Regions from separate parts of the Siminovitchia sp. FSL H7-0308 genome, predicted to be linked through region 3. Evidence: riboswitches for the same ligand, from Rfam matches in the RefSeq annotation. Region 3 holds a riboswitch; each other region holds the start of a gene.
The links. A riboswitch is a leader RNA that binds a small molecule or an ion and turns the genes downstream of it on or off. The one in region 3 is predicted to bind thiamine pyrophosphate.
Positions count from the first base shown of each region.

Region 1: linked by a shared signal. The riboswitch ahead of MHB50_RS02045 (ABC transporter substrate-binding protein) and the one ahead of MHB50_RS21300 (thiamine phosphate synthase) in region 3 are both predicted to bind thiamine pyrophosphate.
Region 2: linked by a shared signal. The riboswitch ahead of tenA (thiaminase II) and the one ahead of MHB50_RS21300 (thiamine phosphate synthase) in region 3 are both predicted to bind thiamine pyrophosphate.
Region 4: linked by a shared signal. The riboswitch ahead of thiT (energy-coupled thiamine transporter ThiT) and the one ahead of MHB50_RS21300 (thiamine phosphate synthase) in region 3 are both predicted to bind thiamine pyrophosphate.

Region 1 is NZ_CP150282.1:431,863-439,249, reverse strand. It holds gene MHB50_RS02055 (ABC transporter permease) at 1-389, opposite strand, end outside; gene MHB50_RS02050 (thiamine-binding protein) at 389-679, opposite strand; gene MHB50_RS02045 (ABC transporter substrate-binding protein) at 692-1,693, opposite strand; TPP riboswitch at 1,762-1,872, opposite strand; gene MHB50_RS02040 (helix-turn-helix transcriptional regulator) at 2,041-3,285, opposite strand; gene MHB50_RS02035 (TIGR01777 family oxidoreductase) at 3,366-4,277, opposite strand; gene MHB50_RS02030 (hypothetical protein) at 4,665-5,129, opposite strand; gene MHB50_RS02025 (sugar diacid recognition domain-containing protein) at 5,407-6,606, opposite strand; gene MHB50_RS02020 (FAD-binding oxidoreductase) at 6,763-7,387, shown strand, end outside.
Region 2 is NZ_CP150282.1:1,819,884-1,827,270, reverse strand. It holds gene thiM (hydroxyethylthiazole kinase) at 1-681, opposite strand, end outside; gene thiD (bifunctional hydroxymethylpyrimidine kinase/phosphomethylpyrimidine kinase) at 681-1,475, opposite strand; gene thiW (energy coupling factor transporter S component ThiW) at 1,444-1,962, opposite strand; gene tenA (thiaminase II) at 1,987-2,673, opposite strand; TPP riboswitch at 2,779-2,880, opposite strand; gene MHB50_RS08705 (AEC family transporter) at 2,959-3,897, opposite strand; gene MHB50_RS08700 (adenylyltransferase/cytidyltransferase family protein) at 4,025-4,909, opposite strand; gene MHB50_RS08695 (hypothetical protein) at 5,075-5,269, shown strand; gene MHB50_RS08690 (glycine betaine/L-proline ABC transporter ATP-binding protein) at 5,543-6,751, opposite strand; gene MHB50_RS08685 (proline/glycine betaine ABC transporter permease) at 6,748-7,387, opposite strand, start outside.
Region 3 is NZ_CP150282.1:4,543,197-4,550,583, forward strand. It holds gene MHB50_RS21285 (DNA-3-methyladenine glycosylase) at 1-665, shown strand, start outside; gene MHB50_RS21290 (LLM class flavin-dependent oxidoreductase) at 1,248-2,261, opposite strand; gene MHB50_RS21295 (4a-hydroxytetrahydrobiopterin dehydratase) at 2,403-2,705, shown strand; TPP riboswitch at 2,762-2,871, shown strand; gene MHB50_RS21300 (thiamine phosphate synthase) at 2,936-3,541, shown strand; gene thiS (sulfur carrier protein ThiS) at 3,556-3,756, shown strand; gene MHB50_RS21310 (thiazole synthase) at 3,759-4,526, shown strand; gene MHB50_RS21315 (ThiF family adenylyltransferase) at 4,523-5,536, shown strand; gene MHB50_RS21320 (lysoplasmalogenase) at 6,790-7,387, shown strand, end outside.
Region 4 is NZ_CP150282.1:3,292,934-3,300,320, forward strand. It holds gene MHB50_RS15530 (Xaa-Pro dipeptidyl-peptidase) at 1-472, opposite strand, end outside; gene MHB50_RS15535 (carbon-nitrogen hydrolase family protein) at 794-1,753, opposite strand; gene MHB50_RS15540 (thioredoxin family protein) at 1,995-2,552, opposite strand; gene MHB50_RS15545 (thiol-disulfide oxidoreductase DCC family protein) at 2,694-3,086, shown strand; gene thiT (energy-coupled thiamine transporter ThiT) at 3,604-4,176, opposite strand; TPP riboswitch at 4,251-4,348, opposite strand; gene MHB50_RS15555 (DUF3238 domain-containing protein) at 4,401-5,675, opposite strand; gene MHB50_RS15560 (methyl-accepting chemotaxis protein) at 6,373-7,387, shown strand, end outside.

The sequences.
Region 1 (7,387 bases), 450 kb from region 3:
CAGACAAGGGTAATGACAATGACTTTGGGTAAAAGCCCAAACCCCAACCAAATCACCAGAAGCGGCGCCAATACAATAATCGGCACATTCTGCGATAAAATGAGGAGCGGATAAACGGATTCGTGAAATCCCGGCACTAAATGAAGCAAGATGGCGACAAGAATACCAACTGCACATCCGATCAAAAATCCTCCAATGGCCAGTCCAACTGTAGACTGGATATGCGGCGCGAGTTCCGCATATCCGGAAACCCCTTCTTTTGCAATGGAGCTGGGGGCAGGAAGCAGCCAGCCCTGAATGTTGGCAAGTTTTACGTATACTTCCCATATACATAATAAAAGGAGGAGGACCCCCAGTGGCCTCCATCCTTTTTTGACCAGCACTTTCATTACCGGTATTTCTCCGTCAATTGGCCCATGGAAATTCCGTCCGGCTGATACAATATTTTCACTTGGGAGATCACATTTTTACTGCCCATTTCAATCATCCGGTCATTCATTTTTTTCACAACATCCATCAATTTGGTAAAGTCCCCTTCCATCGTCGTTTCCAAAGGATGTACTTCATAACGGACTCCGGATTCCTCAATGACTCTAATCGCTTCATCGACATATGGAATAACGTCTTCGCCACTTTTTGTTTTCGGGATGATCTGTATGCTGATCAGTGAGTTTGTCATCGTTTACTCCTCCTATTTGGGTAAAAATTCATTCGTGAAGGCTTTTTCTACATCCATTTCCTTTTCGAGCAAATCTTTTTCAAGCATCCAGTCCATGTAGTTTTTCCATACTTCGGCCTTTTGTTCTCCCCAGCGGGCCGCATCATCTTGATAGCGGGGAGAAAGCCATTCCTGACTTTTTTTCACAAGCTCCGGATCAAGATCCGGTACCGCTTTGATCAATATCTCCGCAGCTTTTTCGGGTTGGCTGATAGCAAACTCGTACCCTTTGGAGACGGCTGCCATAAATGCTTTAACCGTATCCGGATCCGATTTGATCATTTCCTCATTCGTCGTAATGACTGGCGTATAATAATCAAGCTGATCAGAGTAATCGGTCAAGTAAATCATATTCAATTTTTCCCCGCGAAGCTCCGCTTCCACTCCCGTCCATGCATAATAAATCCAAGCGAAATCAACATCTCTTTGCACAGCGGTAAAAAAGTCCGCTTCTCCCATGTTGACAATATCCACTTTCTCTATATCGGCGCCAGACACCTCCATCAGTGACGCCAGGACCGCTTCCTCAAGCGGGGCTCCCCAGCCGCCATACGTTTTTCCTTCAAAGTCTTTCGGAGATGTAATGTTCTTTTCCTTAAGGGAGGCAAAACCGGATGTATTGTGCTGTATCACGGCTGCAAGAGACACAATCGGCACGTCTTGAACACGCGCCTCTGTCACGCTTTCTTGGTAACTCACTCCAAATTCGGACTTTCCAGAAGCAACAAGCTGATCAGAGCCAGCTTCCCCCGGCATGATGATGTCAACATCCAGGCCTTCTTCTTCAAAAAAGCCTTTTTCCTTCGCCACATAAAGCCCCGTATGATTTGTATTGGGCGACCAATCGAGTACGACCGACACCTTTTGATGTCCTTTTTCTTCTTTTTTTTCATTTTCATTTTTATCGGCCGCATTGTTCCCGCAGCCTGCCAGGAATAAAAGCAATGTGATGCAACCTGCCCACCATTTATTCATTGGATGTTCCTCCTTGAATGATAAAAAGCGCCCGGGAAAAAAGAACCCAAAAGGCGCCAAAAGTATATATTTGTATTCATTGACGTTCCCTTCGCTGGTATGAACCAGATCAGGTTCAAAGGGTCAGCATTTCACCAATGCTTTCTCAACCGGCGACACCGGTTCCCCTACTCAAATGCGATGAAGTTTATTTTATTATATCAGAAGTAAAAAACTGCTCCAAGGCGGAGCAGTTCATTTTTATACCGGAGGAAAGATTGGTGGTGCTTGAGGGACGACTCCTCCAATAATTGGAGCGACGTACAGCGCAAATGCCACTCCTGCTGTTAAATATAGCTTTTTCATTTTCATTCCCCCCTTTCCGCGACTTTTTTATAATAATAAAGAGCTTTATCCAAGTTAGAGTCTGAATAATATCGGGCCAAGGATAAAGCGAATTTATTATAATCTTCTATAAAATAGGTCTTTTCCAAATATGGAAGCAAGTCATTTTCCAGAAAGTCCATCGCTCTATCTTTTCTGTTTTTCAATAAGTATTGATAATATTTGAAAATGAGCTGCTGCTTCCTCATGGAGCTTGCTTTTGTTTCCTGCAGTATTTTTGAAATATTTTCGAGTGCTTGTTCTTTCCGGCCCAGGGAAATGAGAAGCTCGGTGTAACTGCACAAGCTCGTTAAATACTCCGTTTCCGTCTGCGCATGTTCCATTGAAAGGAGATAATAGCGGGCAGCCTGATCCATTTCGCCCATTTTCTCTAAGAGCAAGGCATAATTGTTATACATGGCCGACTTTAATTCATCCGCATTAATCAAGTTCATATTTTTAAATATATAGTTATATTGTTCAGTGGCATTCTCGTAAATGCCCAAATCTGTATACGCAATGCCTAATAGAAACTGGGTATGCAATATTCGCAAATAATTAAACGATCTGGAAAACGCCTCCAACGCTTTATGGCCGTATGCAACACTGCTGCTGCTATCTTTTAGATTAGCATAATTGAAGGCAATGAAATAATAGAGTTCCGCTTGCCACGAAGACGGCAATAGATCATTCGCTTCTACTTTTAGCAGAGTATCCAAAGATAATTTATAATCACCTTTTATAATATAGTAAGCGCCATTAATAAATTCATAAAGCTCTTTTTCCTGTTCTGGCATTGAATTGACTATTTGTCTGATAATTTCTTGTTCCTTTTCAGCTTCCTCCAAATGATTCATCAGCAAGTGATAGCGATATACATATAAATGATAGAGTGATATATAGTTGGAAAACGTAATACACTCTTGTAATTCCTTCACACGATTGTAGCACTCCGTTGCCCGTTCCTTATCATACGAAAGCACCGCATCGAGTAAATCGGAAAGTTCTGTAGAAATCTTTTCTGATGTCTGCTGAATGGAATCCAGTGAAATGCCCAACCGATCGAGCAGCAGCATGATCGTTTCCCAATTTGCTTCTTTGTTATAGTTCTCAAACTTGCTTAAATGTGTGACAGAACAAATTCCCTTGCATAATTCGGACTGGGTCATATTCCTTAATTGGCGATGATATTTAATCATCGCACCTATATTCATCTTTTCTAGGCTCATATCTTCATCCTCTAGTCATGCTACTGTATAGATAAATGGTAGCATAAATTGGATAAAAAATCTATTTTTTGATAAACTTGTCATCTATTATTATCTAATATTTCTTTTAATGCAATCTCTATATTCGGATACAAAAAATCAAATTGATGTTTGATCGCCATTTCGGGAGTCACCCGCTGCCCCCGAACGAGCATATTGCTCATTTCTCCCAGTAACACGCGAATGAACCATTCAGGAACCGGAAGCCAATCCGGCCGCCCCAAAACAGCGCCGAGCGTTTTTCCAAACTCTTTCATTTGAACCGGCTTGGGTGCTGTGGCGTTTATCGGTCCAGAAATAGCAGGATGCTCGATTACAAAAGCTATTAAACGGGCCGCATCCTCCACATGAATCCAGGAAACCCATTGTTCACCGGAGCCGACCGTCCCTCCCACCCCCAACTTATAAGGAAGTGCCATCAAAGGGAGCGCGCCTTCTTTTCCAAGAATCAGGCCCAATCTGACAAGCACGGTTCGAATTCCAAGTCCTTCCGCCGCCAAGGCTTGTTCTTCCCAATCTTTTACGACAGTTGCCAAAAAGTCGGTCGCCTCGCTCCTTGAAGCTTCTGTAAATGTTTCCGTGGCAGACATGCCATAATACCCAATAGCCGAAGCATTGACCAACACTTTCGGTTTGTGGGCCATTTTTTCCGCCAAGCGTATCAGTTCTTTCGTTGCAGCCCGCCTGCTTCTTACAATTCTATCCTTCTTTTTGCTTGTCCATCTGATTCCATTAATCGTTTCTCCTGCCAGATTGACGAAAGCATCCACATTTATCAGTTCTTCTTCAGGCCGTGCTCCATCAACTAGCCATTTGACAGCCGCAAGACCTTCTGATTTTTCGACCTTGTCAGGATCTCTTGATAAAATAGTCACGCGAAAGCCATTGTTCAAAAGCTGCTTTTGCAACACTTTACCAAGAAAACCACTTCCGCCCGCAATCGCAACATGCATATCCATTCCCCCCGCTCAAATTCAATGTATATTTAAATATGATACAAACAAATTGGGGCCGCACCGCATCTATCCCATTCCCCTCCAAAAAAGGTCTCCCAACAATACCTATCGTACTATTTCCCTATTTTACATTTTCGTTTTTATAAATTGCCGAAGATCATGTATGTATTCAAAAAACTAGATCATTTTCCAGTTTGTCTTTTGTATCAGATTATTCTTAAAAATGAATAATTGCAAGCAGAAACGCCATCCACTGATCACTGTCCGTCTTTTATAACAAAAAACAAACCGCCTGAAATCAAATGTACAAACCTTGATTTCACGCGATTTTATTGTCACGATTTGCGCGAATATCCATCCGCTTTCCACTTGTGGCCCTGCCTTTTATGCCAACTGTATGGATGTTAATTGTTCAGGGCTTTTTTCTGTAACGGTAAAGCCCAGCTTTTCAAGAATTTTTATGATTTCGCCAGCTGTCTGATGTTGTGCCACCAAAAAGGTCCGGTCCCTTTCCATCGTTTGTTTAACGGACAATAACAGTGTGAATAACGAAGCAGTTTTTTCGTAGGTTTTGTTTTTGGGTAATTCTTTTAACAAAGCGGTAGTTGGCTCTGTAACAGGCAATATCCAGATCTCACACGGATACGGAATCGTAAGCAGTTCATTGAAAACATCCATTTTTTCCAAAGGTGTTCTAAAAGTGTAATCAGTCAATTCGTAAACACCTGTCTTATTATAATCGATGTTATGAAATGGTGACGGGTCTCCTTTCACAAAAGACTTTATTTGTAAGTTTGAACCAGCCTTCAAATCAGGTGTATTATCGGGTATGGAAGATGTCATACTCACGTTTCTTACTCCCCCTGTTCATCTTTTTCTCCAGTGTAATGTTTAACCAATACCCTTTTTTAGAAAAAACAAACATGACGGGAATTTTCACTTCATCCGTTGGCGTATGCCCACTCGTTAAAGCGTTCTTGTAAATCCAGTCATCTCCCTGTAGCGGTTTGGGAACGAAAGAATGATCATCGCTGTTTTGCTCAATTATCCATCTTTCACTGTCATTCTCGCCGAGCGCGGGAATGGTATCTTTATTGCCATTGGGTATATTGTTTTCGTAAAAATTTCACCCCTTCCTTTGCAAAGCTCTGTTTTCTATACTTTTTTTTAATACGATGTACAAGACTTGGCATTGTTCAAAGGACTGGACGTCAATTTTGAATAATTGGTTGATTTTATTCAGTCTATAAATGAGCGTATTGCGGTGCACATATAGAAACCTCGCAGTCCGGCTAACATTCATATTATTTTCACAGTAAGAAAGAAACGTCTTGACCAGCATTTCCGCTTCGGGATGCGCCCATATTTTTTGTATGTCATCAGCGAAAAGGTCTAAAAAGGAAAAGTCCATTTCCTCCAAGAAGATGTCGGGAAGAATTGCCCAACTGTCAAACGAATAGACTGCATTGTTCTTGTTTTTCTCCAAACCAATGATGAGCGCTTTGTGAGCCTGTCGATACGATTTGGAGGCTCCTTCAAGCCCCTTGTAGCATTTGCCGTATGAAATGGAAACCTTGCAATGAAGATGATGCCGCTCCAGAAACAAAGTCAACTTTCTAGCAGAACGTTCGCATAACTCCGCTAACGTTCCCATTTTTTGCTCTTCGATTTGTTTGAGAACAATCCACTTGTCTTGGCCAATCGGACACACAATATCACTCATGGTGGCTTGGAATAGATGACAAATAACGTTTTTAAGTTCTATTTGGGAAAAAGCAACAGGTTTTGCTTCTGCCTTTATTTGTGCCAGCGAAGGCAGGTGGAGGATCAGACAAACTCTGGGTAGATGAAACCGATAACCGAGCATTTCGCAATAGTTTTCCAGCTCGCCATTATTCTCCCATTCATTAAAATGAATCAAGTGCTGTACGAACAGTTCAGTTGTTTTCATTTGAAGGAGCAGTGACTCGGTTCGAAAGTTCTCATGAAGTATCATTTCTACATGGTTGCGAACGATGTTGACAAACTTTTCCACTTCTGATGGTTCTCCGATAATTCCGAGTACGCCAATGATTTGATTGTGCAAACGGATAGGCGTAGCAATACCGGGCAGTACATTTTCAAGAATCTTGGCTTTGTTTTTTGTAAAAACAACTTCTCTCCCTTCTCTGATTACCTGGGCGGATGCACGGTGCAACGACCCAATTCTCTCTTTCCGATCACAGGCGACAATCACCCCTTCTGCATCTGTAATGCTCATGGATACCCCTAATAAAGAGGAAGTTTGTTCCACGATTGATTGTGCAATTTGCTCAAGAATTTTCATGTTCCAACCCCCGAACGAGATAAAGTTTCTCTCCATGTACAAAAATTATAGCAAAATTCCACTATTTTTATATTCTAAATGTTGTGCATATTTTATATTGATTGAATGAGTATCTACTTTATAATGACATGTAATCAGCAGAGAGGAGGCAAGTCATTGAAACATCGCATCATTATTGTCGGAGGAGGAGTTATGGGATCGAGTACCGCATACCATTTGCGGAAATGCGGCTATGAAGGACAAATAATCGTTTTTGAAAAAGATCCCGCCTATGAATACGCTTCGACTCCCCGAAGTGCCGGAGGCATCAGGCAGCTTTTCACAACAGCCATCAACATAACGCTCAGCCGCTACAGCCTTCAGCAGTATAAACAGTTCTCTCAAACAATGAAAATAAACGGCGATCCCGCAGAGATCGATTTCAAACAGCGTGGATATTTATTCCTCGCCACAGATGATATGCTGTCGGCGATGGAGAAACAACAAAAGCTGCAAAACGAGCTCGGCGTGCCATCCAGATTTTTAGAGCCGGCAGAGCTGCTCGCTATTATTCCGGAGTTGAATCCAACTGATTTGGCCGGCGGATTGTTTTGTCCGGAGGACGGGTATCTGGATCCCTATTCCGTGATGCAAGCATATAAATATGAGGCCCGGAAAAAGGATGTTGAATATGTTTCCGAAGAAGTCGACATGATCCTCCATGACCGCGGCCAGGTGACAGGGGTCAAAACAAAAAGCGGCAGGGTAGAGGAAGCGAAAGTCGTGATGAACTGTGCGGGTG
Region 2 (7,387 bases), 1.8 Mb from region 3:
TACTCCTGCTACAGCCGCATGTAGCATGTGATTCGTTATACCGGCAAAGCACCCGATTAAGGAAGTCGTCATACAGCCTGTCCCCGACACTCTGGATAAACACATATGGCCGTTTTGAATCATAAAAACGCTCTTCCCATCACTGATCACATCTTCTTTGCCGGTGACAGCAGCTATACACCGATATTGACGGGCAACCTTGACGGCAATTTTTTCAGGTGTTTGATCGACTTTGCCCGCATCAACCCCTTTTGTCGCCCCGATGCCTCCGGCTAAACAATTCATTTCACTTACATTTCCTCGAATGACGGAAACCTTTACTTGTTCCAGTATTTCAAAAGCAGATTGGGTTCGAAAGTCCGTTGACCCCACTCCGACAGGATCAAGTATAACAGGAATTCCTGTTTCGTTGGCGGCTTTTCCAGCCAGCTTCATCGCTTTAAACGCATCCGAGTTCAATGTTCCGATGTTTATTATGAGGGTATTCGCCATTTTGGCCATGTCAGCCGCTTCCAAAGGGCTGGACGCCATGACGGGTGCAGCGCCAATGGCTAGGGTTACGTTTGCGCAATCGTTTATCGTTACCTGATTTGTTAGATGGTGAATAAGCGGCTGTTTATGTCTGACTTGCTCAAAAAGCTGTCCGACTTTCGTCAACATCATCTGCCCATCCGTTCCCATCACGTTACACACTCGTATAGATGATAGAAGTGATGGGTCGGTCCGTATCCTTGTCCAATGTCAAGGCTGTTGGCGATCGCATTTGTAATATAATCTTTGGCCTCATCAATCGCTGTCGGCATTTCCTTTCCTTTCGCCAAGAGGGCGGCAATTGCTGCGGACAGTGTGCAACCTGTCCCATGGACATTTTTCGTTTCAATTCTTTCCCCGCGAAATAGTTGAAACGTTTGCCCGTCGTAATATAAGTCATTGGGGTTTCCCTGCAAGTGCCCGCCTTTAATCAGGACAGCCTGCGCTCCCAGCTTTTTGATCACCCGGCATGCTTCATACATGTCAGGCTCATTATGTATCGGCATATTGGCCAAAACCTCCGCTTCCGGGATATTAGGTGTAACGAGCGAAGCCAGCGGGATAAGGGTTGATTTCAGCTCTTGCATTGTATCTTCTTCAAGCAGCCGGTGTCCCCCCTTGGAAATCATAACAGGATCAAGAACAATGTGTTTTGGTTTATATTTTTTTAAACATTGCGCGACTGTTTGTATAATGTCCGGCGTTGCCAGCATACCGATTTTCACCGCGTCAGCCCCAATATCTTCCAACACGGCTGCGACTTGGTCGTTGATGATGTTTACATCAATGAGTTGTACAGATCTTACTTCAACAGTATTTTGGGACGTAATCGCCGTAATCGCAGACATGCCGAACACCCCTAGAGCGGAAAAAGTTTTTATATCCGCTTGAATCCCCGCTCCTCCACCGGAATCAGATCCGGCGATTGTAAGAGCTGTTTTCATACAGCAAACCTCCGATCGCTGAATGTTTCATGAATACTTTTAATAAAACAAATCCCAGGGCAGCGCCGGCAATGGAACTGGCAGCAAAGGCCGGGACCAATCCAAATAAGGCCGCCTCCCGGCCTAACAGCAATGCCGCAATCGGATAGGCGGCAACAGCACCGATGATCCCGGTTCCAACGACTTCACCTATAAACGCAAACCCTATTCTTTTCGTTTTGGCATACAACCAGCCAGCCAGGAGGGCTCCGATCATGCTTCCCGGATAAGCAAACAACGAGCCTGTTCCTGAAATATTCCGGATTGTCGAAACGATAAATGCTTGGGCTAATGCATAGCCTGGCCCAAATAAAACGGCCGTTACCATATTGGCAAAATGCTGGATTGGAAAAATTTTGGCAAATCCGGCCGGGATAAAGATAACATGGCTCGTGATTGTTGTAAATGCAATGATCATGGCTGTAATGGTCAGTTTTTTAACTCGCATGGAGCAACCTCCGGCTATTAGGATTTAGAGCGTCCAGTTCTGTTGATGATAGTTCATATCCCAGAATAAATATTCATATTTGGAGGTGATAAGGAAGTGCTTTTCCAATTCCGCCAATTCTCTTTCCGGTTTCCCATCTGCTAACTGATTCATGAGATCAATCAGCCATTTTCCAAGAGAAGTAAATTCTTCTGATGAATAGGTTTCAACCCATTTGCGGTACGGGTTGGATTCCAAAGTAGCCCCATATTGTTCTTTTAATCTTTCTCCCGTTTCGGCGTAATGCCAGGCACACGGAAGCAGGCTTGCCACAAGTTCCGCCAATGTTCCGTTATGAGCCACATGCAGCATGTAGCGGGTATATGCCAAATTGACTGGTGTGGGTTCGGTGTTTTCAAGCTCTTCATTCGAAATGCCAAACTCTGCGGCGAATTGGCGATGCAGCTCCATTTCAAAATGGAGGTGTTCATGAAGCAAATGTGAGAACTTTGTCATAATTTCGAGAGTGGGAGCTTTTTGCGCTCCAATAGCAAACAGCTTCACATAATCAATTAAATAGACATAGTCTTGTTTCATATAATATTCAAAAATTTCTTGATCGAGTGTTCCTTTTCCTACCCCTTGGACGAATGGGTGGTTATAGCTTTTTTCCCATATTTCCTTCGCGCTCTCATAAAGCCTGTCCGTAAACAACATTTTTTCAACTTTCATTGGTTCCACTCCTTTAAAAAAGTTTGTACTTCATGATTCCCCACTTTGAAAAAATGAAAAAACCGCTCCCGAAAAGGAAGCGGCTCATCATCATAAAGCAAATCATAATGACGCAGCCTGCTTCCCTACGCTGGCATAAACCAGATCAGGTTCAAAGGGTTTCAATCATCGATTTCTCTCAGCTTTACAGCTCCCCTAGCAGACAAAATTCATTGTTTCAAAGAAGTTATTCAATTATTAGGTGCATGTACTGCCATCATATCATGATATGGACAAAAAGCAAGTTTAATGAATAAATAGGCTCATTACATACACCATTAAAGGGATGGTCACAAGTGCAAGCAGCGTGGAAAAAATAGTCGTTAAGGCCCCCATTTGTTCATCTGCAGAGTATTTGGCAAAGAGAATGGATGCCAGGGTAATCGTCGGCATCATGGATTGAATCAAGACCGTTTGAACGAGTACCGTGTTTAAACTGAAAAAGTGTATCATGAAAATGGAAGCGATCGGCAAAATAATCAATTTTACGGAAATGGGCACCCAAATATGGTTTACCGAACGGCGTACTTGTCCGCGTTTCAGGGTCATGATCATCATTCCGATATAGAACATGGCGAGCGGTGCCGCCAATGCGGCCAATCTGTCCGTCAAGTCAATCAAAAGACCGGGCGGCTTTAATTGAAAATATGCGGTAATAAGACCAACGAAAATGGCTGCTGTCGGAATATTCACCATGGACTTTAATGTTTGCCAAGCAAACTTTCTATTTTTCTGAAGTAAAATGACTCCGACTGTCCAAATGGTCACATCGACTCCAGCATCAAAAATGGCCGCAAACAAAGCCCCCTCTGGGCCCAAAAGTGCCGCACAAAGCGGAATGCCGATAAATCCGGTGTTTCCCAAACCTGAAAGGATGGCAATTTCCCTTATCTTATTGGAACCCCTATGAAATAACCAAGCAAATAAAAAGCCGGTCCCGATTCCAATAAGATTAATAATGATGGAAAGCCCAAAAACGATGGCAATCATTTTAAACATCTGGTCATCCATTTCAACGTGAAAAATACTCGATAAAATAATGCAGGGCATCGCAATATTTACGATCACTTGAATAAATGCTCTGCGAGTATCATCATTTAATGGAGTTGTTTTACCGAGCAACGCGCCAATCATGATCATCAAAGTAATAATGATGATTGACTGAAAAACAACTGTAAATTCCATACGTATCCTACTTTCTGTATAAAAACTGATAATGGCAAAGAAAAAGCGAAGAAATGGACTTCAGGATACTTCCTTTTACCACTTCTTCACTCGTACATTATACATAAGAAAACGGTTAAAACAACAGTTAAGCTTTTAGCGGATAGTATGGATTTTTTGTTATTTGATCAATGGACTTATACTGCAACGGAGAGAACGCTTTCACTTTTGCCAGCCATTTAATCGTTACGGGTGCAGGAATATGTATATTTCCTTCCAACACTAACACACATGAATGATGAACATCAAGCAGACTTATTGATTGATATATTCGCTCTTGAGTCGTCACTTCAACGATATACAACCCTTTTTGCGGCAAATAATAATGTTGGAATACAATATGGGCGACTGTTTTTCCGCTGTATTGATCGAATGATTGGCTTTCCAACATTCCATGCGCACTGTAATGGTTCCCCAAATAATGATGAACGTCCTCCACTTTCCCCTCATCCAAGAGCTTCCTGATTTTACTCGAACTAATCTTTTCACCATTAAAAGCTTTTTTGGGGACTGTTGTTACATCAAATAAGCCTTTTCCATCTAACTTCATTCGTTCCATGTTTCCTTTCCCGCGGTAACCATAGGTAAAATCAAAACCGGCAACGACATGCTTGCTATGTAATCCAGCCACATATTTTTTAATAAAATCTCCCGGTGAAAGTTCGGCAAACTGCTCGGTAAATGTTACAATATATAATTTTTCAACACCCATATTTTTCAATAATCTCTGTTTGTCAGGCAGAGGCGTCAAATAACTCGTTATTTTGTTTTGAACCCGTAAAATATTGCTTGGATGTGGAAAAAATGTCATAACAGCCAATTCTATGCCCTTTTTCTCTGCGATGTCTTTGGCCGTGTCAATCAATGAACGGTGCCCTAAATGGACGCCATCAAAAAAGCCAAGCACCATTACACAAGGTTCATGTTCCTCTCTATTTCCAATAAATGCCCCTTCTATGAAAATTGTTTTCAATACAGGCCTCCCCCTTGCATCTCTTTTAACCTCGATACCAACATTATCATATATCATTTAATATATGATTGCAATCGCGGCTAGATTGTTTCCTTATTTATATTTAAAATCGCACCAACGGAAATTGGTGTTCATACATTGTTACCAAGGAGGTGTATACTTAGAATGAATTGGCCAACTTCTTTGCTTGCCATCCTTGCTGGGTATGCCTTATTGGGCATCACACTTTTGGTTCCCAACCTGACTATTGTAGTTCCTTTGATCACTGTGATTCAAATTATCGCTGTCATTGTTATTGTATTATTTGCTGGCGTTATTATTTTTCGGGCACTTCATGCGCTGTTATATAAAGCTAATTAGAATCAAGCAGGAGGGGCTGTCTAAAAAATCCAATTCAGAGTAAATGCATGAAAATGTAAAACCCAAGATGTTGATTTTACGGCAATCTTGGGTTCGGTTTTTTTGTTTTCAAGCGGCAATATTACTTTTCGGACAGCCCCGACCGTTCGGAAAACTGCGGTTCCATCAAGATATTTACATTATTAGACTATTAAGCCCTTGGGAGCTCCGTTAAGAGTTTCCAAGGGCTTTGGTACGGAAAACGAACATGTTGCTGTTTCCCCGTTCTTTTTTTTACGAGTCGTCTGTACCATTCCCGTTCCCGTTTGCGGAAGCCAGGCCCGATAAAACATGGACACGAAGAATGAATCCGGACAGTTTGTCGTTATCATCTACGACGGCTAGCGGAAATTTCGACTCCAATACTTTTGGTATTAAATCACTGACATATTCATCTTTTTGGACAATGGAAATGTCATCCCGCATCACTTCAGGCAACGCTTTTTTTTGCTTTATCCCCTTTACCGCGTCATCTATCGTTACAATGCCTTTTATATGCCTCTGGCGGTCCACAACGAAAACGCTAGATATGCCGTTCTCCTTCATTTCCTTTACTGCGACATGTAGACCGTCCTTCAATGAAACGAGCGCATTCGGCTTGATCATGACATGCTCCGCTTGGAGGATTTTCGAACGGTCAATGTCCTTAATGAACTCGGATATATAATTGTTCGCCGGCCGTTCAATAATTTCTTCAGGTGTACCGACTTGTACAACACGGCCATCCTTCATGACAGCAACCCGATCCCCCAGCTTAAAAGCCTCGTTCACGTCATGTGTAATAAAAACAATTGTTTTTTGTAGACGATTTTGGATATCCAAAAGCTCCAACTGCATTTCCCTGCGGATAAGCGGATCAAGCGCACTGAAAGGTTCATCCATCAAGAGGATATCGGGGTCATTGGCCAATGCTCTGGCCAGCCCCACCCTTTGGCGCATTCCCCCCGACAATTCATCCGGGTATTGATCTTCATAACCTTTCAATCCTACTATTTCAATGTTTTTTAAGGCTATTTCACGCCGTTCCTTTTTAGGCATGTTCCGGACTTCCAATCCATACTCCACGTTGCCCAAAACCGTTCGGTGGCTGAATAGACCGAAATGCTGAAATACCATGGCGATTTTTTCCTGTCTTACTTTTTTCAACTCGGACTTGCCGCCATTGACAATATTGACACCATCAATATAAATAGCGCCGTCAGTCGGTTTGTTTAATAAGTTAAAGCAGCGGATAAGCGTTGATTTTCCGCTTCCGGACAAGCCCATAATGACGAATATTTCGCCTTTTTTGATCTCCAGAGATGCATCGTATACTCCGACTGTATGGCCCGTTTTTTCCAAAATCTCTTCTTTCGACATCCCTTGTTTAATCATGGGGATAACCGATTTGGGTTTGGGGCCAAAAATTTTTGAAACGTGTTCCAGTTTTATTTGTGTTGTCATCGAGCCAACCTCCTGTGCTTCTGAAACTTGTCGGCCGCTCCATTAGTGATTCTGTCAATAATAATGGCCAAAAATACGATGCTGATTCCCGCTTCAAACCCTAAAGCGATGTCTATCCTGTTGATCGCGATAAGCACCTGTTCACCAAGACCTTGCGCTCCAACCATTGAAGCAATAACAACCATCGCCAAAGCCATCATCGTCGTTTGGTTCACTCCTGCCATAATGGTTGGCAAAGCCTGCGGCAACTGTACTTTCCGTAACATTTGCCAAGGAGACGATCCAAAGGACTGGGCTGATTCGATCACTTCTTTGTCAACGCCGCGGATCGCAAGTTCGGTTAATCGGATCACCGGCGGAAGAGCGTAGATTAAAGTGGCAAATATAGCCGATACGTTCCCCAATCCAAAGAAAAAGATCGCGGGAATTAAATAAACGAAGCTTGGCATGGTTTGCATCGCATCCAAAATGGGCCGCGCAACGGTTGAAAAGCCGGTGCTGTATGACATCAATATGCCAAATGGAATACCAAGAACCAAACAAATAAGGACCGCTGTCACAATGATGGCGATCGTCGTCATCATATCTTCCCACAACCCGAATGTTCCGATGAGAAAAATAAAGACGCCGTACAAT
Region 3 (7,387 bases):
AGAAGATTGTCAAATATATTTGCGAATGGTTTGATCTTGATCGAGATATAACGCCATTTTATAAAATAGCAGAAGCCGATCCGCTTCTTAAAACGCCTGTTGAAAAGTTTCGCGGCTTGCGGGTTATTGGGATTCCCGACTTATTTGAAGCCTTATGTTGGGGTGTATTGGGACAGCAAATTAATATCGCATTCGCATACACATTAAAAAAACAGCTTGTAGAAGCATTTGGGGAATGTATGGAATGGAAAGGAAAAAAATACTGGATTTTCCCGTCGTACAAGCAAATTTCACAACGAACCACCAGTGATTTTTCAAATATTAAAATGACGCTACGGAAAAGTGAATATGTGATTGGCATTGCTAAGCTAATGGAAAGTGGAGAGATATCGAAGGACGAGTTAATGAAAATGAGCTTTCAAGATGCCGAAAAGAAATTAACCCAGATTCGTGGCGTTGGTCCTTGGACGGCCCATTATGTTTTAATGCGTTGTCTTAGATTCGGGTCTGCTTTTCCAATCGATGATGTAGGTCTTATGAATGCAATAAAAGTACTGCGTAAAAAGGATCGAAAGCCCACGAAAAATGAAATAATGTCCTTATCGGCTTCATGGAAAAACTGGGAATCGTACGCTACTTTTTATTTATGGCGTACACTTTATTAACGGGGAACAGTGGACACAAAGAAATGGCGGCGTCTTGACCTTTTGTATTCACTCGAGATTTTGAAGTGGGAGTCATACGGCACCTTACATGCGGGATCAATTGTCCCAGTGTATCATACGCAAGCTTTTAGCGTAGTCAACATATGTGACTCCTGCGGGAATAGCTCGAGCTGAAGATCCCGCAGGAAAGCGAACTTTGCTTTCCGAGGAAGCTGAAGAGACCTGCGGAAAGCGAAATATGTTGACGTAGCGATGATAGGAATTTTTTTAACAAAAATAAGGGCTGGACATAACTCTGTAAAAATGAAATAAACCGCATGGAATCAAGTTTAAAACCTTGATTTCAGGCGGTTTTGTTTTCACGATCTTTCCAATTCTATCTCAGCCCCATTGTGTAATGATAAAGGAAGAATGAAACATCTTTATTGCGATCAGCTGTGTGAAATGAAAATGTTGTACAAAATTATCAAATATAAGCGTATGATCTATGGACCAAATGAATGGAACGTCACAAGTAACACGAACAGTCGGAATCCTCATGGTGCTCGTAGCGGGAGCCGGGACAAATAGGGAAAAGAACGCTCAAACTAACATCTCTGCGAGAATTTCATATGAGCGTACCCGGTCCTTTGGGTCAAAAACTTGTGAGTTAACGATGATTTCATCAGCTTCTGTTTCTTGTATAAATTCACGCAGCTTCTCACGAACGTGTTCAGGGCGGCCCACAATTGTGGAGCGCGCATCAAGGGTTCGTTCAACAGAGGCTTTTTCAAGCGGCGACCAAATTTCATCCATATTGTCAACAGGCGGTTTTAATTGAGACGGCATGTTGCGTATCAGATCCAAGAACTGCTGTTGCTGGGAAGTGGCAAGCCAAGCGGCTTTCTCATCTGTATCAGCGGCTATGACGTTAACGCCAACCATCACATAAGGGCGGTCTAACGTTTTCGATGGCCGAAAGTTATTTTTATAAAGCTGTATAGCCGGTATCGTGTATTGGGGAGCGAAATGGCTGGCAAAAGAAAAAGGGAATCCTTTATAAGCGGCGAGCCGGGCGCTAAAATCACTCGAGCCAAGGAGCCAGACTGGAATGTTGAGTCCTTCACCGGGAATGGCGCGGACCTGTGCTGTTCCATGAAAATACTCCTCCAACTCATCCACTTGCTGCGGGAACTCTTCAGCTCCCCTATTGAGTGTCCGTCTGAGTGCGTAAGCAGTCGCTTGATCGCTTCCCGGCGCACGACCGAGTCCTAAATCAATCCTTCCGGGATACAGCGATTCAAGGGTTCCAAATTGTTCAGCGATGACAAGAGTCGCATGGTTCGGGAGCATAATGCCGCCCGCACCCACTCGAATGGATTTCGTGGAGCCGGCAATATGGCCGATGAGGACCGATGTAGCGGAACTGGCAATACCGGGCATATTATGATGTTCGGCAAGCCAGTAGCGGTTAAATCCAAAGCTTTCGACAGTTCGTGCCAATTCAACACTGTTTTTAAAAGATTCTGTTGCCGTGCTTCCTTCGGTAATGGGAGCCAAATCAAGAACCGACAGCGGGATGCCGTCAAACAGTTTTATGTTAGGTGATTGTAACAATGGAATCACTCCTTGGTTTCTCTTATAAAAGATGATAAAGTGTTTGCAATAGCACGTCCAATGATCCGTTTTTCATATCGAGTCGAACGGAAGTTTTTGTCATTTGCCAATGATCATTTTCTCTTTTTGGAGGGATATTGTATGGAACGTTTATCGCAGGAAGAAGTAGCGGTGAAATTGCAAGAAAATAAAAATTGGAAACTTGTTGATGAAAAATGGATTACGAGAAAGTACCGTTTTCGCGACTACTTAAAAGGAATCGACTTTGTGAACAAAGTGGCACAAGCCTCGGAAAAAGCGCAACATCATCCATTTATATCAATCGACTACAAGCTTGTGACACTTAAAATTTCTTCTTGGCGAGCCCGTGGCTTAACGACACTGGACTTTGAAATGGCAGATCAATATGATCAATTTTATGAGGAGTGTACGAAAGAAAACTAGAATACTTTCCAATATGAAAAGTTAATGCTATCATTACTACAAGAATCATTCATATGCAAAAGCACTGGGGGAATCCTTGAAAAGGACTGAGAGAAGAGTGCGCACTCTGATACCCTTATCACCTGAACAGGTTGGAACCTGCGGAGGGAAGTGACATGCCGATTTATATGATAAATTTGGCCGCTTCCTTTATGGTAAGTGGTTTTTTTGTGTTTAAAGGGGGCATGTAGTTGAAGTTGATCGCTGTAACAAATGATAGGTGGCCGATCAAAAAGGTAGGACAAATAATGGTGGAAACAGAGCCGTTTGTCGATCATTTTATCATCAGGGAAAAATCAAAAACGGCTGATGAGTGTATGCAACTGATCCAGTTGGTATTGCGTGAGGGAGTCTCTTCTGAAAAACTGATCGTAAACGACCGGGTAGATGTAGCTGTTGCGGCAAATATCCGAAGGGTGCATCTTCCGGGGCACGGGTTGGATGTGCAAACGGTAAAAAGGTGTTTTCCCCGACTATTAGCAGGATGTTCTGTTCATTCCGCGGAGGAAGCCGATCAGGCAATCGCGGGCGGAGCTGATTGGCTATTATATGGACATGTATTTGAAACAGCCAGCAAAGGGCATCTGCCGCCGCGCGGACTTGAGGAGTTTTCAGAGATAAGTGTGAAATACGATGGCGCAGAGATTTATGCGATTGGGGGAATCAAACCGGAACATATCCCCGAACTGAATGCAGCAGGTGCCTCGGGGATAGCCGTGATGTCAGCGATTTTTGACAGCAAGGATCCATTATCTGCCGCAGCGGCTTATGATGACGCCAGGCAGGCAATCACTTGAGAGGGGGGAGCGAGATGGAAGTGAAATTAAACGGTCAGCTGTATGAGTTGCCTGAACATGTTACGACCATTCAAGAGCTGCTCGATCATCTTAAGTTGTCCAATCGAATTGTCATTGTCGAGGTAAATAAAGAGATTGTTCAAAAGTCCGATTATGGAAAGCACATTCGTGAACGAGATGAGATTGAAATGATTCATTTTGTAGGAGGAGGATAAGCATGTTAAAAATAGGAGAGAAAACATTTGACTCAAGATTATTGTTGGGTACAGGAAAATACCCTTCATTTGAAATACAAAAAGAAGCTGTTCGCGTGTCGGAAGCAGAGATTCTTACGTTCGCGGTAAGAAGAATGAACGTATTTGAACCGTCGCAGCCCAATTTCTTGGAAATGCTTGATTTGAAAAAGTATACCCTTCTTCCAAATACAGCCGGCGCTAAAACAGCGGAAGAAGCTGTCAGGACGGCACAACTTGCCCGTGCATCTGGATTATGCGATATGGTGAAAGTGGAGATTATCGGATGTGACCGATCATTGCTTCCTGACCCTGTTGAAACGTTGAAAGCTTCTGAAATGTTGTTGGAGGAAGGTTTTACTGTACTTACGTATACATCAGATGATGTTGTACTTGCCAAAAGATTGGAAGATCTGGGAGTCCACGCTGTCATGCCGGGCGCTTCCCCGATTGGCTCGGGACGGGGAATCTTAAATCCTTTAAATCTCAAATTTATTATTGAGCAATCATCTGTTCCGGTCATTATTGACGCAGGAATCGGTTCTCCGAAGGATGCGGCTTACGCAATGGAATTGGGAGCGGACGCCGTATTGTTAAACACTGCCGTTTCAGGAGCAAAGGATCCAGTGAAGATGGCCCTTGCTATGAAACTAGCCATTGAAGCAGGAAGGCTCGGATTTGAAGCCGGCCGGATCGAAGAGAGGGATTATGCGGTGCCGAGCAGTCCTATTGAAGGATTGCTTCCATCGTGAACAGCCGTTACTCGAGACAGGTACTGTTTGAACCGATCGGTGAAGCCGGTCAAAAGAAAATTTCTCAATCCCATATTTTAGTGATCGGAGCGGGGGCACTTGGATCTGCAAGTGCCGAAATGCTCGTTCGTGCAGGAGTAGGGAAGCTGACGATTGTAGATCGGGATATACTTGATTGGAGTAATTTGCAGAGACAGCAGCTTTATACCGAACAAGATGTGCTCGATCAGTTGCCAAAAGCGGTTGCGGCCAAAAAGCGGCTTGGCGAGATTAATAGTGAAGTCGACATTGAAACGATGGTTGCGGATGTAACAGCAGAAAATGCTGAAGAGCTTGTCAAAGGAAAGACGTTAATTGTGGATGCGACGGACAATATCGAAACGAGATTGTTAATGAATGACGCATCCAGAAAAGTAAATATACCGTTCTTTATGGGGGCTGTCGTCGCCAGCTACGGCTTGACCTATTCGATTGGGTGGAACGACCGTCCATGTCTCCATTGTCTGCTCAATACGCTTCCGCCGCAAACACTCACTTGTGATACAGCAGGGGTAATCAGCCCGATTATTCAAGTAGTAACAGCACATCAAGTAACCAATGTATTCAAATATATCGTGGGAGAAGAAGTAGATCACAGGCTCAAATCGTTTGATCTTTGGACGGGCGATCAAGCGGCAATTGATGTAAGACCGTTGCGTCGTCCAGATTGTCCAAGTTGTTCAGAACAAGCGACCTTTCCGTTTTTATCCAAAGAAAATCAAACAAAAACAGCGGTATTATGCGGACGGGATACAGTTCAACTCACACTGTCGCGTGAAAGGATGGTCGAGCCGCGCCTGCTTTCTGAAACCATTCGTCCGATTGTAACAGATCTTGTGTCTAACCCGCACCTTGTAGCCTGCCAATTTGACGGTCACCGGATTGTTTTGTTCCGTGATGGCCGTCTGCTTATTCATGGAACGAAAGATATTGTGAAAGCTAAATCGCTTGCGGCCAAACTGTTGGGGTAGACATTGGTCTGCGAAAGCGGATCTATTCTGTAAAGGATCAGTAAATTGAATAAAGAGAACGCGTCCAAAAGTCGATTGGACGCCTCTTTTTTAACCATTTTCATAAAGTTGGCAGAGGTGGGGAGGGCAAGCTCTCCCGCAAAATCAGTGTTATTATGTGAAATACTGCCTTTTATTTACACGGCAAAGGACGCAGGTAATTTAGGGTGTTTTTAATGTGGCCTACGAGACTCCGCCGTTGGCATAAAGACTTATCTTTGTAAAAGTGTTTCCTGAATAATAGGAATCTCAAGCGGCAGATTTCCTCATTTATTTGATCAATTTGCTGTTCTATTCATTCAAGTTATACAAGCTGTTGCTGTTGTTCTTTTAAATTATACATCCGTGCACAACGCACACCGTCTTTGAAAGAAAAGAATTGTAATCCCTCGTACGAGCTACTGTTCTTTTTTGAGTTTGCGCTTTTAGGCAATTTGAGCTGGTTCCGAAAGAGAAAGAATCTGACATTAGGAAAGCTCAGTTGGAAAATGAAATGGACTGCAAAACATATCATTTCATGGGTCCAACTCTTCATTAGCTTGGTTATTTAGGGAGCGATTTTGATAATACTGCCTTTTTCCTGACAAGTATTTTCACGTTCGGCTCGAAAACGAGACTCTGTCCAGTCATGGCGCGCGCTTTTCTCCATGTTACTTCGTTTGTTTTCAGTTGCAAAATACATCTGCAGCTTTTATACTTATTATTAATAATTATTGGAAAATTAAATCATTAGAACAGCATTTCTTATCCAGCGGTGGGGGGAGTTGAGTGAATGTCATCATTGCTCTTTCATGTTCAAAAACGAACATCAGGAAATTGCTTATGAAGCTGAAGACCCGCGGGAGTGGTGGGAGGCTAAGCTGACCTGCAAAAAAGCGTTCGCCTGTAAATAAGAATGATATCTGTCATTGGACATTTCGCTTGCTTTACAGTGATTGAATAATATTCACCAGCCTGTTGGGTGAATCCCAAAGAGAGGTTTTAGTATATTCATAAGCATTCCAGCTTATCTTTTTCCTCATAATCAAATACTTACCGCTGCTCCATTTTGAATGGCTAGTGCTGTTACATCGAGTTAATGGTTATGATGAAATTGGCTAGTGGTATTTTTTCAAAAAAAGGATTCATTGTATACGTTTTCTCTGCTATTTGTATTTGCCGTTCTTGCAGGTATCTTGGAAATGAAAGATGTCAAATAGGGGAAGGTGGTATTTTTGCAATTGAAGCGTTTGCCAGTCCTGATTTTGGTGACAAGCATTTTGTATATTCTTATTATTCCGACTGATCCCTTGCTGTTAAAATTGTTTTTTAAATTAATTCCAATGATACTCATTATCATGTACGCTTTCTTTACATTACCAAAGCAAAAAACAAAAGCACATTGGCTGCTTTTGATTGGCTTCGTTTTTTGTTCCATTGGTGATGGAACGATACATTGGTTTATTGTTGGTCTGACAGCCTTTTTAATTGGACATTTATTCTATATAGCTAGTTTTGCTTTTCAATGGAAGTTTTCCAAGTGGCGGATGGCATGTGTTCTTCCTCTCATTCTTTATTCCTGGGTGTTTGGAAGAGCATTAATTCAAGCACTTGCAAACTCTGGAGAACAGGCTCTCATTTTTCCGGTTAGCATTTATATGATTGCGATCGCAAGCATGACTTGGTTCGCTATTATGACTGGAAATGTTTATCTTGCCTTAGGGAGTATCTTATTTGTTATTTCAGATTCCATTTTAGCCTGGAATCGCTTTGTTTCTCCCGTACACTACGAGCATTTACTTGTCATGTCCACGTACTATGCCGCTCAATTTT
Region 4 (7,387 bases), 1.3 Mb from region 3:
TGGGACAGCCATCGGAATTGTTTGTTCCCACCATATCCAGCAACACGACCGCATATCCCCGCGGAACGAAGTAATTGTCGTAAAATAAAGGGAACATTTCGTTTGTTCCGGAACCATCCGGATCTTTTACTTGGGACTCATTACCTCGTCCCAACTTTTCATAATAAGGACTTGCCTCCATGATTACGGGCACCTTTAATCCTTCCTCTGTTTCTTTTGGACGCATAATGTCAATCGCAATCCGATCCGGCTCTCCATTTTCATCACTGTCCAATTCCGATTGAATGAAAACGGTTTCTTTAATGGCGTCCAAATAAGAATAGATGGGCCGTGTGACGCCATCTTCCAATTCATGTCCAGAAACCGTTACCTGCTCGGCATATACTTTATCATTGTCGAGGTGGGAAAACGACGGCACTAACAAAAGAGACAATACTAGACTAAGGGCCACTCTACTTGTACTCCAACGCATTATATCATTTCCCTCCCTTTTATTTATATTTTCATAATAATTTAAATATTCTTGATAGAAAAGGGTCTTTTCGGTTAATTATCTGGGATATTTTACAAATTTTTTTTACGAGAATGCTAGATTTCCCAAATCGACATTAGTCTTGTAGTGAGGAAAACGCCATAACATGGTCAGAACGGCTGAAAAAAGAAGCAGATTAAAAAAGCGTCATCAAAACACGCCGGATTAAATCTTTTGGTGCAGATAGCCCCATGTCTACCTTTGCAATATAAAAACCCTTCCAAGAAGTAATACCTATTTCCTGAAAGGATTTCTATCGTTCTACTTGATCCAAACTGTGTTTTTTTGCTCTTGTTCGTTCACAGTCAGCTGGAAAATATCTGGTCGCGCATAATGGCCTACGACATCAAAGTCAAACTGCGCTTCGGCAATCTTATCCAGATCGATTTCCGCGTAGAGAATCTTTTCCTTTCCAAACACTGGCTCAACAATAAATTCGCCCAGCGGATTCACAATACAACTCCCCCCGCGGGTGAGTTCTTCCGGCCATTCGTTCAATTCCTTGCGTGAAGAAAGATCCTCCGGATACATACTCTTTGTGGCATACTGGTTGCATGACAAAACAAAGCATCTTCCTTCCAGCGCGATATGCCTCATCGTGGAAAACCACGTATCCCTTCCGTCAGCGGTTGGCGCGACGTAAATTTGCACACCTTTATCATACATGGCCGCGCGCGCAAGCGGCATGTAATTTTCCCAGCATATGAGTGCGCCTATTCTTCCGTACGGTGTATCAAAAACGGGCAATGTGCTTCCATCACCTTCTCCCCAAATAAGTCTCTCCGCCCCAGTAGGCTTCAGCTTGCGGTGTTTTCCCAACAGCTCCCCATCCGGGCCGAAAAACAACGCTGTGCAATAGAGCGTCCCCTGGCTGGATTCACTTTCTTTTTCAATCACCCCTATCACAACATAAGCTTTTGCCTTCTTGGCAGCTTTGCCGATTTCTACTGTCTCCTCTCCAGGCACTGTAATGGAATTGTTCCAATACCGAAAAAAATCCTTTCTCCCTTCATCAGACCGGGAACCTACCACCGTTCCAAAGGACATACCCCTTGGGTAAGCCGGTATGAACGCCTCCGGGAACACAATGATATTGGCCCCTTTTTGGCTCGCTTCTCTGATCAACCGGACCGTCTTTTCGACCCCTTTCACTTTGTCCATCACTTCTGCGCCGGCTTGAACAACAGCGACTTGACACTGTCTTTTTTTCTGCAAAATCATCATCCTTCCACTTTTCTTTCCGGGAAAATATATTTCCACCATCTCCCTCTGATATAGATGTTTCTCCCGCATATCTGGCTACCTTCTGTCGGCAAACTGATGCCAAAATTGCGGCAATTCCGAGTGCTTTGTACCTTTGGCAAAAACGAAAAGGCCTGAGCCTGATGCAATATCGGGCTCTGGCCTTATTAGCGTTTCACTTTTCGCAGCACTTCAAGAGCATTGCTTGTCCCAATTGTTTTTAAGGTTTATAGTTATATAGTGCTGTTTTCATAGACTCATAAGAGTTGTTCCAAAAGTCCGGATTCTCCCTAAAAGATTTTGCCACTTGTTTTACCATCACTTTAAATTTTTCATCGTACCCTGGATCATCCTTCGGCGGCAAGTCTTTTTTGAACCCGTCAACAAACTTTTTTGTAAAATCTGTAATCGGTCCCCATTTCGCCACTTCATTTCCGTTTTCGTCTATAAAAATAAAAATCGGAATAATTCGTTTTTCATTCGTCAAATATCGGTCCATCAGTTCCAAGTTTTGATCCCGGAGCAAAAAGCGGACCGGCATATCCGTTTTTTCAGCCAAACGGAGCAAAACAGGGATGTTCAGCATACAATGTCCGCACCAAGGTTCTGCCAAGACAATGACCCGCAATTGCTTGTCTTTTATGGATTGAAAAAAGCGTTCATCCTCCGGGGGAGTAAACTGATCATAAACCCGCGAAAAGCCGTCCTTGTGATATTCAAGTGTTTCGATATATTCATCCGGCGTCAACCCTTTTTCATACCAATTATGTAAATCCATTCTCTTCATCTCCTTTTCCACTTTTATACTAAGAGTACTTCAATAAAATAGATTGTGTAAACCAAACCGCATTCTTCCGTTGTTTCAATTTCGCCAAATCGGTTAAAGTAAAAAGAGATTCCATTTGGAAGAGGTGTTAAGATGCATCCCATCGTATTGTTTGACGGCGAGTGCCATTTTTGTGATGCCAGTGTCCAATTTATCATTCAAAACGATCCAGAAGGAAAGATTCACTTTGCTTCTTTACAAAGCGACATCGGCCAAAAATTATTAAAAGCCCAGGATGTACCTGCCCATATCGACAGCATGATGTTAATCGACGAAAACAAAGTGTACTATAAATCGGCAGCAGCACTGCGGATATGCAGCCATTTGAACGCACCTTGGAAATGGTTATATCCATTGATGGTCGCTCCTTATCCAATCCGCAATCTATTTTATGACTTGATTGCGAAAAACCGTTACAAATGGTTTGGCAAAAAAGAAAGCTGTATGCTTCCGCCGCCGGACATACGCGCCCGATTTTTATCGTAGCAAAAGAACTTGTCACATCCACTTCGGATTTGACTCAAAAGCGGCACTTGGCCGGAGGGGGTTCGCTCAAATGGCGCTCCCTCCGGCTTTTGCTTTATTTTCATTCCAGACTCTTGAAAGAGGCTGTTTGTCTGCCGATATTCCCAACATTCCACCCTGAATACAACTTGACAGGCGTTTGACCAAGCTCAAACTGTTCGGGCCGATATTCCCAACATTCCACCCTGAATACAACCGCCGGAAAGCACCAAAGCGGTCTTGTCATGAAGCCGCCGTTGGCATGCCCTTGCCGGGGCCAAGAGCAATATTGCGCTTTCAAGTCGGGGAGAGGGAGCGGACTTCCCCTCTGACGACCTTTTCTTCGCCCCCCGATCATTCTTTTTCTAAATCCTTCACAAGCTAATCATAGAAGCCTCCGTATTCCCTAGTACACGATTTAGCCGAACTTTCACTTTCACAAAAAATAAGCAGCAAGCCCTTTGGCCGTGGGTTGTGCCGCTGCTTTCTACCTTTTCCATTATTTTACTTGAAGCAAACGGGGCGCCGTTGTGACGAGCAAAGCGATCACGATAAAACATGCCAATGAAGAGATAATGTAAGAAGTGCCGTTGGAAATCAGTGAATAAAGAAAAGCGGATTGACCCGAAGGTGCAAACTTACCCCAAAAAATGATTCCGGCTATGAAATGCCAAGTATATCTGGCAAAGCCGCCAACAAAGATCGCTGCAAACAAGAGCAGTACGAGCCTTGTTTTTCCTTCAGACCATACAGCCTTTTGCACTGCAGGCGCAAACCATCCTGCCGCTCCAACAAAGCTAAAAGCAACGAAAAATTCAATGAATCCTTGCAGAGGCGTTAATATTTGTCCCGCGGCTTCCCCGGAAACTACTTGCAACATCCCCCACAAAAAACCTGTAGCAAAACCGGCTTTAGCCCCCCAACGAAGCGCCACAATAAAAATAGGCACCATGGCAAACGAAAATTTGATCGCCGGCGTTACCTGAATCGATGGAATCATGTCCAGCATCATCGCAAATGCCGCAAAGATCGCTACCTCGATCAAAATGCGTAAAGACATCTTTTTTCCCATAAAAAAACCCCCTATGATGTAATAACCGACCGTAACCATAGGGGAACAAAGACAATGAAATACTCCATTGCCTTCACACCTCAAATAACCATCCCTGCGCTGGAATTAACCAACAGGTTCTAAGGGTCTGGAACGAATCCACTCTCAGCCAAAAGCTCCCCCTGGCACGCCGATTCAACTACTATCCTTTATTGTAATCGTTTTTTGAAAAATTTCAATATTTGTTATTGCAAATTTGATACCCGCCAATACTGTGAAGCCATCGTCCCCGACATCCATTCCAGGCCTTGGTCCTGCGCCTGATGGACAGGCTCCCATACTGCTTTGGATTGAGCGTCCGATTGAACATATACTTCATGGTGAGGCGACTGATCATGCTTCCCGGAAATATCATACAAACCATCCCGCCAAAAAGTGGCACAAACTTCATAGTCGACAGCCGGGGAAACAACAAGCGGGTTTTTTACGGAATGTGTAAGCCGAAAGATCGCTTTTTCACTAGTTTTCTCGATCTCTTCCACTTTCATGCCCTCACTGGATGCTGTTGCTCTATCCTTCATTCTTTTCGTCCATCCGTATCCCCTCGTTTCTCCCACATCTTTCTCAAACTGTATGTGCGGAGTTCCTCCTCCAAGCCGCACATGGACTTCTGCTTTCGTTCTGTAATTGGAAGAATGGGGATCAAACCCCCGATTGTCCCCTTGAAAATAACGATACGGAGAAAAAAAGTTGGGGTTTTTTATCCACTTGTTGTTTAAAAATGTTTGATAAAGAAAACGCCATTCAGTTTCGGAATCCTTCCCATTTGACTGTAAAACTTGTTCAATGGCACGAATCTTTTTTGTCATCCGGAACCTCTCCATCGTGGCGTCTTTTTCCCTTTTTCGTCCTCGTTTAAAAAATCCGATGACTCCCGCCGCCAAAAATTTTGGTTCATTTAAATCCTCTTCCGAATACGGAAGGATCCGCTCCGCCTCGATCGAGTATGTATACTCGGCATCCTGCCGGACAGTTTTGTCCGTGTAAAAGCAATTTGTAACACATGCAAGCTTTTCTCCATTGCGCCTGATTATATATTCACTGACCCCGGATATGGGCTCCCAACCCAAACTGATAAGCGAACGCGACACAACAGTCGTTACGATGAGATCCTTAAGAATATTACTTTCATCATTTTTTTCCGGCTTTGTCGCCGTTTGGATTTTTACTGGTCCAGATGTTGTTTCCATCATTTCCACGGTGTATAAATAACTCGTTGCCGGGTTAAGCCCCTTATCCGAAAAACAAATGTCGGAACCGCTGTATATTAACTGACCTTCTCTGTACAAACGGTAGAAGCCTATTCCTTCTTTCCAACGAAACGTGATGGCGTTCGTGGATTGCTCAATAGACTCAAGCTGGATGTCAGGCAGATTCGGCACCGATCGCTTTCGCCGTTTGGCAACAAACATAAGGATTCCGGCCAGACTCGCCAATGCAGCAAAAGACCGTTTGACCATAGAGTCACCCCCTAGTTGAAGTTCATTATTTAATACCCAAAAATATAACCGACAACACTTTCTGAAATTTGGCGGTAATAAGCGCACAATCGCTCTGTAAAGAAGAGAAGTCAACTCCGCGATACCGGGAAACGTCGAAACTTTGGTTCTAACAAAGATTTTCTTCGGCTGGGTATCCCTCTTTGGTGAATAAAATGTACGTTTCAGTCCCATATGATCGAAATCGATCGGTTTGTATAGCAATTCAGAACAATACATGAGAGACTGGTAGGAACATTAAAGAATGGCAGATTGGCGAAGAGAAACCTTTATAGGGAAAAACTCCAATTCAGAAAATATATTTGGAAAACATTTACAGTAATCCCCAATTTATATCCATACATTTACATTTATTTACTTCTCATCACATGATGAAAAACTTCTTTCATGAGATGACTTCATTTTTTAAAATTTATGCCGATTAAATATAATGTAGGAACTGAATTTTTTGCTAAATTTTGTCGAATGAGGAGCCGGAGCAAACAAAGCCTTCGTTAACAACGGCGCCTTCCTCCATTTGACCCCATACATCTAATAAGAACGGTCGTTCCTTTACATGGATCATTTAGAGGTGATGCGAAAAGGTTAAATCATCCTTTTTAACCATTATTAACAGTAAATATTATTTTCATATTATGTAGGGGTTGGTGTAATAAAGATGAAGATTTTTAATTGGTTTTTAAACTTAAAAACGGCAGTAAAATTGATCACAGCTTTCCTTATTCTCGCATTGCTTCAAGTGGGAACCGGAGTGGTCGGGTTGACTCAAATGAACACATTAAATCATTCCATTTCCAACATGTATAACAATAACTTGAAACCAATACAAGAAGTGGCGGAAGCCCGGGATTTAGTCCAACAATTGAGATTGGCCAGCAGGGATTTGTATTTGACGAAGACACAACAAGAAACCGAAAAGTTAGTTGAAGATATTAAGAGAATCAGAAAAGAAATTGAAGGACATGTTAGCGCATACAGTAAAAGCGAATTAACAGAAGAACAGGAAAGTAAAGTATACAGATTTAATAATATTTGGGAATCACACAACAATTCATATGATCGCGCCCTCCAATTGGCGACGGAAGGAAAAAGCGAAGAATATTTGTTAAGCCTTAATGGCGGATTGCTAAATATTCAAAATGGGCTGATCAATGAATTGAATGACCTTATGGACATGGACGCTGCTGCTGCCGAACAAGCCCAAAAGGACGCGCAAAAAGTATATTCCACTACATTCATGATAACGATAGGCATTATTGCTTTTATCTTTTTACTAAGTATATTGTTCGGCATCTTCATTGCCAGAATCATTTCTCGTCCACTTGGAAAAGTGGCTGATTTAGTGGAAAAAGTAGCTGACGGTGACCTATCCGAAACAGTCGATATACAGGCTAAAGATGAAATCGGAATTCTCGCCCGCTCTGTAAACAAGATGATTGGAAATTTGCGGGCCACTATTCAAAACATTTTAGGTGCTTCAGAAAATTTATCAGCTTCCGCCGAGCAACTTTCAGCCAGCACTGAAGAAGTCGCCAGCGCCAGTACAAATCAGGCGAATGCCGCGCAAACGATCAACGAATTATTTAAAGAATTGGCGGCTGCCATTGCCTCCATTGCCCAAAATACGGAACAAGCCGCGGAATATTCAAATAGGACGATTAAAATTGCCCAAG